DNA from 2 places in the Varibaculum sp. GTC20041 genome. Region 1 is predicted to be linked to the other one. Evidence: riboswitches for the same ligand, from Rfam matches in the RefSeq annotation. Region 1 holds a riboswitch; the other holds the start of a gene.
What was found. A riboswitch is a leader RNA that binds a small molecule or an ion and turns the genes downstream of it on or off. The one in region 1 is predicted to bind ZMP and ZTP.

Region 1 (4,418 bases):
ATGCCGAACCTGCAGGTTTTTGCGGGTCGCGGGTTTGTTGAGCGCGGCTTTCTTGTCCACCTTCTGCCTTCTGCTCTTGGACGGAACTGGCAGCACTACCACCTGCTGTATCTGCAGCTAGCTCACCGGCAATCTGTTTACCGGTATTCCAGCCTGGCCCAAAATCCGCCTGTCGAGGAGTCCCCGCCTGGAATGCCTTTGCAATCGCCTGGGCATGAGAGTCTGCCTGTTCATTGAGGGGATGCCCAGCGTGCCCCTTTACCCATTCGAAGCTAACTTTCCCCCTCCTGGCAGGGTCAGATAGTAACTGATCTAGGCGTTTCACCAGTTCCAGGTTGGCTACCGGTTTACCACCGCCAGTTTTCCATCCCTTTTTCTTCCAGCCGAACCGCCATTTCGTCAAAATATTAATCACGTACTGGGAGTCCGCCTGGATCAATAAATCATCAGTCATACCCGCAGTTTCGGTGAGTAAATCGGCTACTGCCATCAGCTCTGCCTGATTATTAGTTCCCAGAGTAAAACCACCGGCACGCCAACAATCAGGTGACAGATACCAACACCAGCCGCCTGCACCGGGATTTCCAAGGGAGGAACCATCTGTTGCTGCGATAATCATCGTCGCTCTCCTAACTACACACCTGGAAAATCAAAATAACCTGGGGACGCCTCCCGGCGTCCCCAGGTTATCAGTACACAATCAGATTAACCGCTACGGCAAAGCAATTATTTGCTTAGCCCGATGCTGCATTCACCGCATCTAAAACTCGCGATTACCTAGTCTCTATCCCCGACCTAGCAGCTTAGTGCCAGAAATGGCGAGTACCGGTCAAGTACAGAGTTACGCCGGCTTCTTGACAGGCTTTGATGGTGTCTTCGTCGCGAATCGATCCACCGGGCTGCACAATGGCTTTCACGCCTGCCTCAATCAGGGATTGAGGGCCATCAGCGAAGGGGAAGAACGCATCGGAGGCAGCCACCGAACCACGCGCCCGCTCGGGGGCAGCTTCACCTTCCGGTGCCTGCCCCAAAGTATTGGCGCGTTGAACTGCCAGAGCACAAGAATCTACTCGGTTCACTTGCCCCATCCCGATACCGACAGTGGCCTGTTCTTTTGCCAGCAAAATAGCATTAGACTTCACTGCCCGCACGCTCTTCCAGGCAAAAACCAGATCTGCCAGAGTGTCTTCATCAGCTGGTGTGCCCGCCGCTAAAGTCCAGTTTGCGGGATTGTCTCCCTCGGCTTGCAAACGGTCACGAGTTTGTGCCAGCACTCCCCCGCTGATCTGCCGGAATTCCCATTCCACCGGGGCGTCCGCGTCAATCCGCAAAATCCGCAGGTTCTTCTTAGTCTGCAGCAGCTCCAGTGCCTCTGCTTCATAGTCAGGAGCAATGATAACTTCAGTGAAAATCGGTTTCACCTGCTGCGCCATCTTTAGTGTCACTTTACGGTTACAGGCAATCACTCCGCCATAGGCCGATAGTGGGTCGCAACCGTGCGCCAATAAGTGCGCCTTCGCTACGTCCTCGGCGACTGCAATCCCGCAGGGGTTAGCGTGTTTGATTACCGCCACGCATGGCTCGCTATGGTCGGTGGCTGCGCGCCAAGCCGCATCGGCGTCAGTATAGTTGTTGTAGCTCATGGGTTTGCCGCCCAGCTGCTCTGCCTGCGCCAGACCGCCCTCTTCATCGGTGAAACGGTAGACGGCGGCTTCTTGATGCGGATTCTCCCCATAACGCAAGCTGTGTAGTTCTTTGAGCTGTGGTTTCCACTGTTCTAAGTTAGGCAGGGCGCTGCTAGCGGTAGCTTCGTCCTCGTCCTTTAGTTGCTTCGCAAACCAGGAGGAAATCTGGGTGTCATAATTGGCGGTGTGGTTGAAAGCCGTAGCTGCGAGTTCGCGGCGCTCCGCAGCAGTGAAGCCTCCGCGCTGTAGGGCAGCAGCTAAATCGTCGTAGGAACTAGGATCAACAATCACCGCTACATCGGCGTGATTCTTGGCGGCCGCCCGAATCATTGACGGCCCCCCAATATCAATTTTTTCGATACAATCAGCGAACCCGGCGCCGGAAGCTACCGTGTCCGCGAAGGGATAAAGATTGCAAACCACCAGGTCAATCGGGGTTACTTTGAGTTCTTCTAGCTGGGCAACGTGGGTAGGCAGTTCCCGGTTAGCCAAAATCCCGGCATGAATCAGGGGATGCAGGGTTTTTACCCGTCCATCGAGGCATTCGGGAAACCCGGTTACCTGGGAAACTTCAGTTACCTCTACCCCAGCAGCGGCAATCACTTGAGCAGTAGAACCGGTGGAAACAATTTCAACCCCAGCTGCCTGTAGGTTTTTCGCCAGTTTATCGAGGCCGGTTTTATCATAGACGCTGACCAGGGCACGTTTAATGGGTTTTATTTCGCTCATGACGTGGGAATCCTTTTGTTGCATTCTTTGTCCAGCCCAGGCGAGCGACTGTCCTTTTACGTTCCCCAGTGGTTATCCACTTTTTTCGCCAGTCACGTTAAAACCAGTCTACCCTGCTGGCTTCGGTGGCGAAAGTTAGTCTTGGTCGGGAATTTCGATGGCTTGGGTGGAAGTGTCGTCAGCGCCGCGCCGGGGTTTGCCCGCACGTAGGCGGCCTCGTTTGAAAATTGAACGTTTTATTGCTGGCCGCGTCAGTTCTGCTTCCGGGAGGCGCTGAGCAGAAGATTTGATTTTTTCTAATTCCTGGCGTTCTTTCGCAATAACTTCATCGGTTTTGCGCTCTGCCCAACCTGTGGCCAGGTCTTTTATTTCTTCGGTATCTACCGGCAGGGCTCCCCTAGAGCGCGCAAACTTTTCTTCCGGGCTCTGCCGCAGGGCAGCTGGCTTAGCCACCTGGTCAGCTTGCGATTTTTCGGTAGTTCCGAGGGCGTCCTCGCTGTCTTCAGGAATATTTTCAGTGTTTCTTTCTGTCTCTGCCTTAGTATCACCGTTGTCACCAACGGAGACAGCTTCCGAATCTGTTACCGGAAGCTCTAATGGTGGCGCTACTTGTTCAGTTTCCGTCACCTCTTTCGCAGCTGAGGGCACTTCCTGCGCCTCATTATCTCCGGTCGCCTGCGGCTTCGCGGAGCTATCCTCGCCGCCTGGTTCCTGAGTATCAGCTTCCGCGTCCTCATCCGTAACCGCGGTCTCGGAGCTAACGGGATTTCGGGACTGGAATTCTTTCGCTTTTTCTTTCGCGGCTGCAAAGCCTTGACGACCAGCTCGTTCGCTCGCCCTCTTGAGTTTAAAGAAATTATCTGCCAGGTAAGCGCGAGCATGAGGGTGGGTAACCGTTGCTACCAGTAGGATCGGTATCCATACCAAGATGAACCCCATCGCCGCGGTGGTCAATGGCTCTGGCCCCCACATAGACATGCGTCCCGCGCCGATGGAACCGGAAGCTAAGAAGCAGAACCAAGTAGTTAAAACCGTAAACGAAAGCGTAGCGACTAGGAAAGAAGCCACGTGGGAAAAGAAATCTACCCGCGCCATGGAAGTGTAGAACAGGTATCCGCACAGCAAACTGAGCACTACGATTAGCGCCAATACCCAATATCCGGGAGTTTGTGCAGGTAATGCCCCCAAGATGGGGACTGCAGGAATCGGACCGGTTTTTACCTCCGTTAGCGAACGGATAGTGCCGGTACCTTGTTGAAATCCCGGCCCTAGAATCCAGGCCAGCGCCCAGGTTTGCACAGTAGGCAGATAAAGCAGTTGTGCCAGCCAGATTAGAATCCCTGCCCCTAGGGAAAGACCATACAGGTCTAAGATATTCTTTACTGCCGGGAAATGGGTGATCACTTGGGCAACTACCAGTATCAAGGTTACGATCCCAAATAGTTTGAATACTTTCCAACCAGCCCTTAGCCCCGAAATAACCCAGCCGGGTACGGTCCAAGTGCTATTGGCGCCGTCCCAACTGCGTTCATCACGGTCAATACCGAGGCGTCGGTTTTCCAGATCCTGATTGTAGGCATGATCTGGTTTACTCACGCGGAGAATAAACTGTCGGCTCCAGCTGGTAAACCGTTCATATTCAACCTTTAAACGCGCTTTTGGATGTCGGAGGGACGGTTTTTCCCCGTCGGGACGCTGATCGCGATCAAAGAGATAAAAAGCGTAGATGACCGTAGCGAAACCGTGGAGTAGCGTCCAAAAGAATAGTGCCCCTAGGCTGTAGGTTCCGCGTACGACTAGCCCCACCAGCACGGCAACTATCGCTTGTGCAAAAGGGTAAAACCACAGTACTGCCCGGCTTTCAAGAACAAAGGTGCGCGCTAGCTGCCCTCCTAGCCAAAGATAGGCTATCCACAATCCCAGGGGGATCACTGATAACGTGGCGGCTTGCCCCAGACCAGCAGGGAGAGGAACTGCGAATCCATGAGCCCAGATACTGGCTCC
Region 2 (4,418 bases), 850 kb from region 1:
TCCTCCACTATTAAAGAGGTCGCCGCCGCAGCCGCACTCACCCAATCCCTGGTAGAAACGGCTTCCCGTCAGCTTGATGCCGGTAAAGAGTTGCCTGTTTTACCGGATTGGTTCGTGCGGGAGAACCGGTGGCGCGCAGCCCGCTACGGGATGGATGCCATCTTGATCGAGGACGCACACGGGGAAGAAGAACTGTTAACAGATTCCCTACCCGCGTGGTTAGAGGAACTGACGCCTGCCGCCGAAGATTTAGATTGCGCAGAAGAACTCTGGTCAATCATGGAAATGGTGAAAATCGGTGTCGGCTATCAGCGGCAACGCATCATTTTTGACCGCACCAATTCTTACGAGGCAGTAGTAGCCTTCCTAATAGCCGAAATGGAGGCCGGAGAGCCCTTAAATCCGGAATGTTTCGTAGATAAATCCCTGCACCAACGCGGGGTCAAAGGCTGGAAAGCCCGCGCCCGCTAAACGCGCGAATCCGTAAATGTACAGGTTTTAGGAGGACGCGGGGGAAAGTTTTTCCTCCTGCCCAAGAAATCGGAGAGAGACCCAGTCTCTCTCCGATTTCTTATGCCCACCGCGCCTACTCGGATAAAACTTTCCCCCACGCCCCGTTCAGGAATCTCTCTGTGCTAATTACGCGTTAATAGCGTGGGCAATGATTTACGTGCACGCTAACTGCGCGAGGGAGAGTTTTTCCTCCTGCCCAAAAATTTGGAAAACGTAGAAACGTTTTCCAAATTTTGCGCCCGCCTAGCCTGCTCGGATAAAACTCTCCCTCACGCATAGTTTTAGGGGTATCTTGCGCTATTCACGCTGCTGCTTAACTAGCAGTAAACATGTCGTGGTCAACGTGGTTACGCACTATCAGCCAAGCCAGAGCCAGGGCTACGGTTACGCACGCGAAAGCGATAATCGCGGTTGGCCCCAGCCCGCCCTCGAACCACATAAGCACAATCATTGCTCCCAAAACTGCTAATACCAGGTAGTTAGAGTAGGGAGCGAGAGGCACATGGAACTTGGGGCGTTCAATACCATTCTTACGGCAGTGACGCACAAACAAAATATTTGAAATCATGATCGATCCCCACATGGCACAAATTCCAATCCCCGCCATATTGGCAATCACGTCAAAGGCTTCATTGGGGTAGAACAGATTCACCATCACGCCTACTAAACCGATAGTGCCAGCAGCGATAATAGCCGCATGGGGAACCGCGTTCCGGTTCATACCGGACAAGAAACGAGGAGCAGACCCGGACACCGCCAGGGAACGCAGACCCCGTCCACAAGTGTAAAGCTCTGCGTTAATAGCGCTAGCGGCAGCCAGCAATACCACCAGGTTCATGATGTGACCAGCAGCAGGAATACCCAGACCGCTAAAGAAAGTCACAAACGGCGACTCGTTACGGTTATATACGTTATAGGGCAACAGCAAAGTAAACAGGACAATACACCCTACGTAGAACAACAAAATACGCCACATCATCGAGTTAACTGCCCGTGGCATTTCCTTTTGGGGATCCTCGGCCTCACCAGCGGCAGCCCCCAAATATTCAGAGCCCCCGTAGGCGAACAAAATCCCTAAAGAAAGGGTCACCATAGTGAATGCACCCTTAGGGAATAGTCCTCCATGCTCGGTGATTGCGTGCACGCCGGGAGTGTAACTGTTGCCATTGACCGTTAAGGAAATCCCGAAAACAATCGCCACTACCGCCAAAATCATGAAGATTACGATCGCAGCGACTTTAATCATCGCGAACCAAAACTCGAATTCGCCGAAAAACTTTACGCTGGCCAGATTGACAATCACCATTAAGGCCAAGGCGATAAACGCCCACGCCCACAACGGGACAATCTGGAAGGGCTTCCAATAATGCATATAGTTAGCGATTGCGGTGATATCCGCCATCAAAGCAGAAGAATAAGTAATAAAGGCAAACCATCCGGTGAAATAGGCGCCGCGCTCGCCCATAAACTCGCGAGCATGAGAAATAAATCCTCCAGAAGAGGGGCGATACAGGCTAAGTTCTCCGAGGGCGCGAAGCATTAAATAAGCTATCCCCCCACAGATTGCGTAAACAATAGCAACTGACGGTCCCCCGTCAGCGATACGTCCAGATGCGCCATAAAACAGGCCGGACCCGATGGCCCCGCCCAGCGCAATCATGCGCATGTGGCGAGACTTTAACCCTTTGCGGTAGCCCTCATCGGATTTATCACGATGCGGGGTACCGCTAATCGGTTTTTGAGTTTCGCTCATTAGATTTCTCCTAAGTTTTACCTTTGATGCTCGATATCAGAGCACATAGGGAGTATAAGTTAGGGCAGTGACAGACATTTTAGGTAGTCAGCATGTGGAATCAGATATTTATATCAGGAAATATTTAGGTAAAAGTCCCCTCGGTCACGGTAGACTTAGGGCGTAACCGTGACTGGCGTAGGTGGGATACCACCGGGGAACAAGTGGTCAATCAGTCGCTCGCCTGGGCTGATTTGGCGCTACGAAAATAAGGAAAACTCAATGGGAGACAAGCTTCTTATTCAATCCATTTCACAAGTAGATCCCGAGATTGCAGCGGTGCTAAACCAAGAGCTAGAGCGGCAACGCGGCACTTTGGAAATGATCGCTTCCGAAAACTTCGTGCCACGCGCCGTGCTGCAGGCGCAAGGATCCGTCCTCACCAATAAATATGCGGAAGGCTACCCAAGCCGACGTTACTACGGTGGCTGCGAGGCGGTCGATGTAGCCGAGAACTTGGCCCGGGATCGCGCTAAGGAAGTTTTTTCCGCTGAGTTTGCCAATGTGCAGCCCCATTCGGGTGCGCAAGCCAACGCGGCAGTACTATCGGCACTGGCTAAGCCAGGGGACACCATTATGGGGCTGGCGCTAGATCACGGCGGTCACCTTACCCATGGCATGAAAATCAATTTCTCCGGCCAACTCTATAACGCCACCGCCTACCAGGTAGATAAAGAGAGCAACTGGGTGGATATGGATCAGGTGCGCGATGCGGCCTTAAAGTATCGTCCCAAAGTTATTATCGCGGGCTGGTCGGCCTACCCCCGCCAGGAAAACTTCAAAGCCTTCCGGGAGATCGCGGACGAGGTCGGAGCCTACCTGTGGACAGATATGGCGCACTTTGCGGGACTGGTAGCTGCGGGATTACACCCGAACCCGGTGCCGTATTCCGATGTGGTTTCTACGACCGTCCATAAGACTTTAGGCGGGCCGCGTTCCGGGATGATTCTGTCGCGCGATAAGGAACTCGGAAAGAAAATTAATTCCGCGGTTTTCCCCGGCCAACAGGGCGGCCCGTTGATGCACGTAGTGGCAGCGAAAGCAGTCGCCATGAAGATTGCCGGCAGCGATGAGTTTAAAGACCGGCAAAAACGCACCCTAGAGGGCGCGAAGATCCTGGCCAAACGGCTAACCCAACCAGATGTTGCCGAATGCGGGATTTCCTTACTGACTGGAGGAACCGATGTGCACCTGGTGATGGTCGATCTGCGTAACTCCCAGCTAGATGGGCAGCAAGGAGAAGATCTGCTGCATGAAGCCGGAATTACCATTAACCGCAACACCGTGCCATTCGATCCGCGTCCTCCCCGGGTAGGTTCTGGACTCCGTATCGGCACCCCGGCGCTCGCTACTCGCGGTTTCGGGCGCAAAGAATTCACCGAGGTAGCAGAGATTATCGCCGGAGTGCTGGTAGATGCTTGCCGAGGGAAGATCGACACTTCCAGCTATCGCGAGCGCGTAAATGCTTTGATTAAACGTTTTCCGTTGTATGTGGGACTCAATCAGGTAGCGTAAAACGCAATAAAAGTCGATGGGGGAGCGGGCAGACTGGTAGGGTCTGCCCGCTCCGCAAACTAAGGAGAATAAATGCGTAAAGGTTGGAGCGGGGACGCGGTGCTGCTGGATGGGGCGGCGCGGGCTCGACAGTTGAAGGAAGAAATGCGTCAGCAGGTGGAACGCCTGCATGACCAGGGAATTAAGCCGGGGCTCGGCACTATTTTGGTGGGTAGCGACCCGGGATCGGTTTCCTATGTGGCAGGTAAACACCGCGACTGTGCCGAGGTAGGAATCGAGTCAATTCGGGTAGAACTGCCAGATACCGTTTCGACTGCCCAGGTATTAGCCGAGATCAAAATGCTCAACGAGAATCCGGCCTGTACCGGCTATATTGTGCAGCTGCCGCTGCCTCGCCAAGTCGACGTTAACCAGGTGCTAGAGGCGATTGATCCCGATAAAGATGCTGATGGCTTGCACCCTATGAACCTGGGACGCTTAGTGCTGCGAGTCAAAGAGCCGGTAACCTCGCCGCTGCCTTGTACCCCGCGCGCCTGTATCGATTTGCTGCAGCAATACCAAGTGCCACTAGAGGGCGCGCAAGTGTGCGTAGTGGGAC

Region 2: linked by a shared signal. The riboswitch ahead of glyA (serine hydroxymethyltransferase) and the one ahead of purH (bifunctional phosphoribosylaminoimidazolecarboxamide formyltransferase/IMP cyclohydrolase) in region 1 are both predicted to bind ZMP and ZTP.

What each region holds. Positions count from the first base shown of each region.
Region 1 covers NZ_AP041144.1:433,431-437,848, reverse strand. Annotated here, with positions in the region: gene ACZ5BI_RS01755 (alpha/beta fold hydrolase) at 1-619, opposite strand, end outside; gene purH (bifunctional phosphoribosylaminoimidazolecarboxamide formyltransferase/IMP cyclohydrolase) at 804-2,414, opposite strand; ZMP/ZTP riboswitch at 2,442-2,520, opposite strand; gene ACZ5BI_RS01745 (cell division protein PerM) at 2,550-4,418, opposite strand, start outside.
Region 2 covers NZ_AP041144.1:1,851,510-1,855,927, reverse strand. Annotated here, with positions in the region: gene ACZ5BI_RS08015 (glutamate--cysteine ligase) at 1-471, shown strand, start outside; gene ACZ5BI_RS08010 (amino acid permease) at 827-2,266, opposite strand; ZMP/ZTP riboswitch at 2,425-2,502, shown strand; gene glyA (serine hydroxymethyltransferase) at 2,528-3,820, shown strand; gene ACZ5BI_RS08000 (bifunctional methylenetetrahydrofolate dehydrogenase/methenyltetrahydrofolate cyclohydrolase) at 3,893-4,418, shown strand, end outside.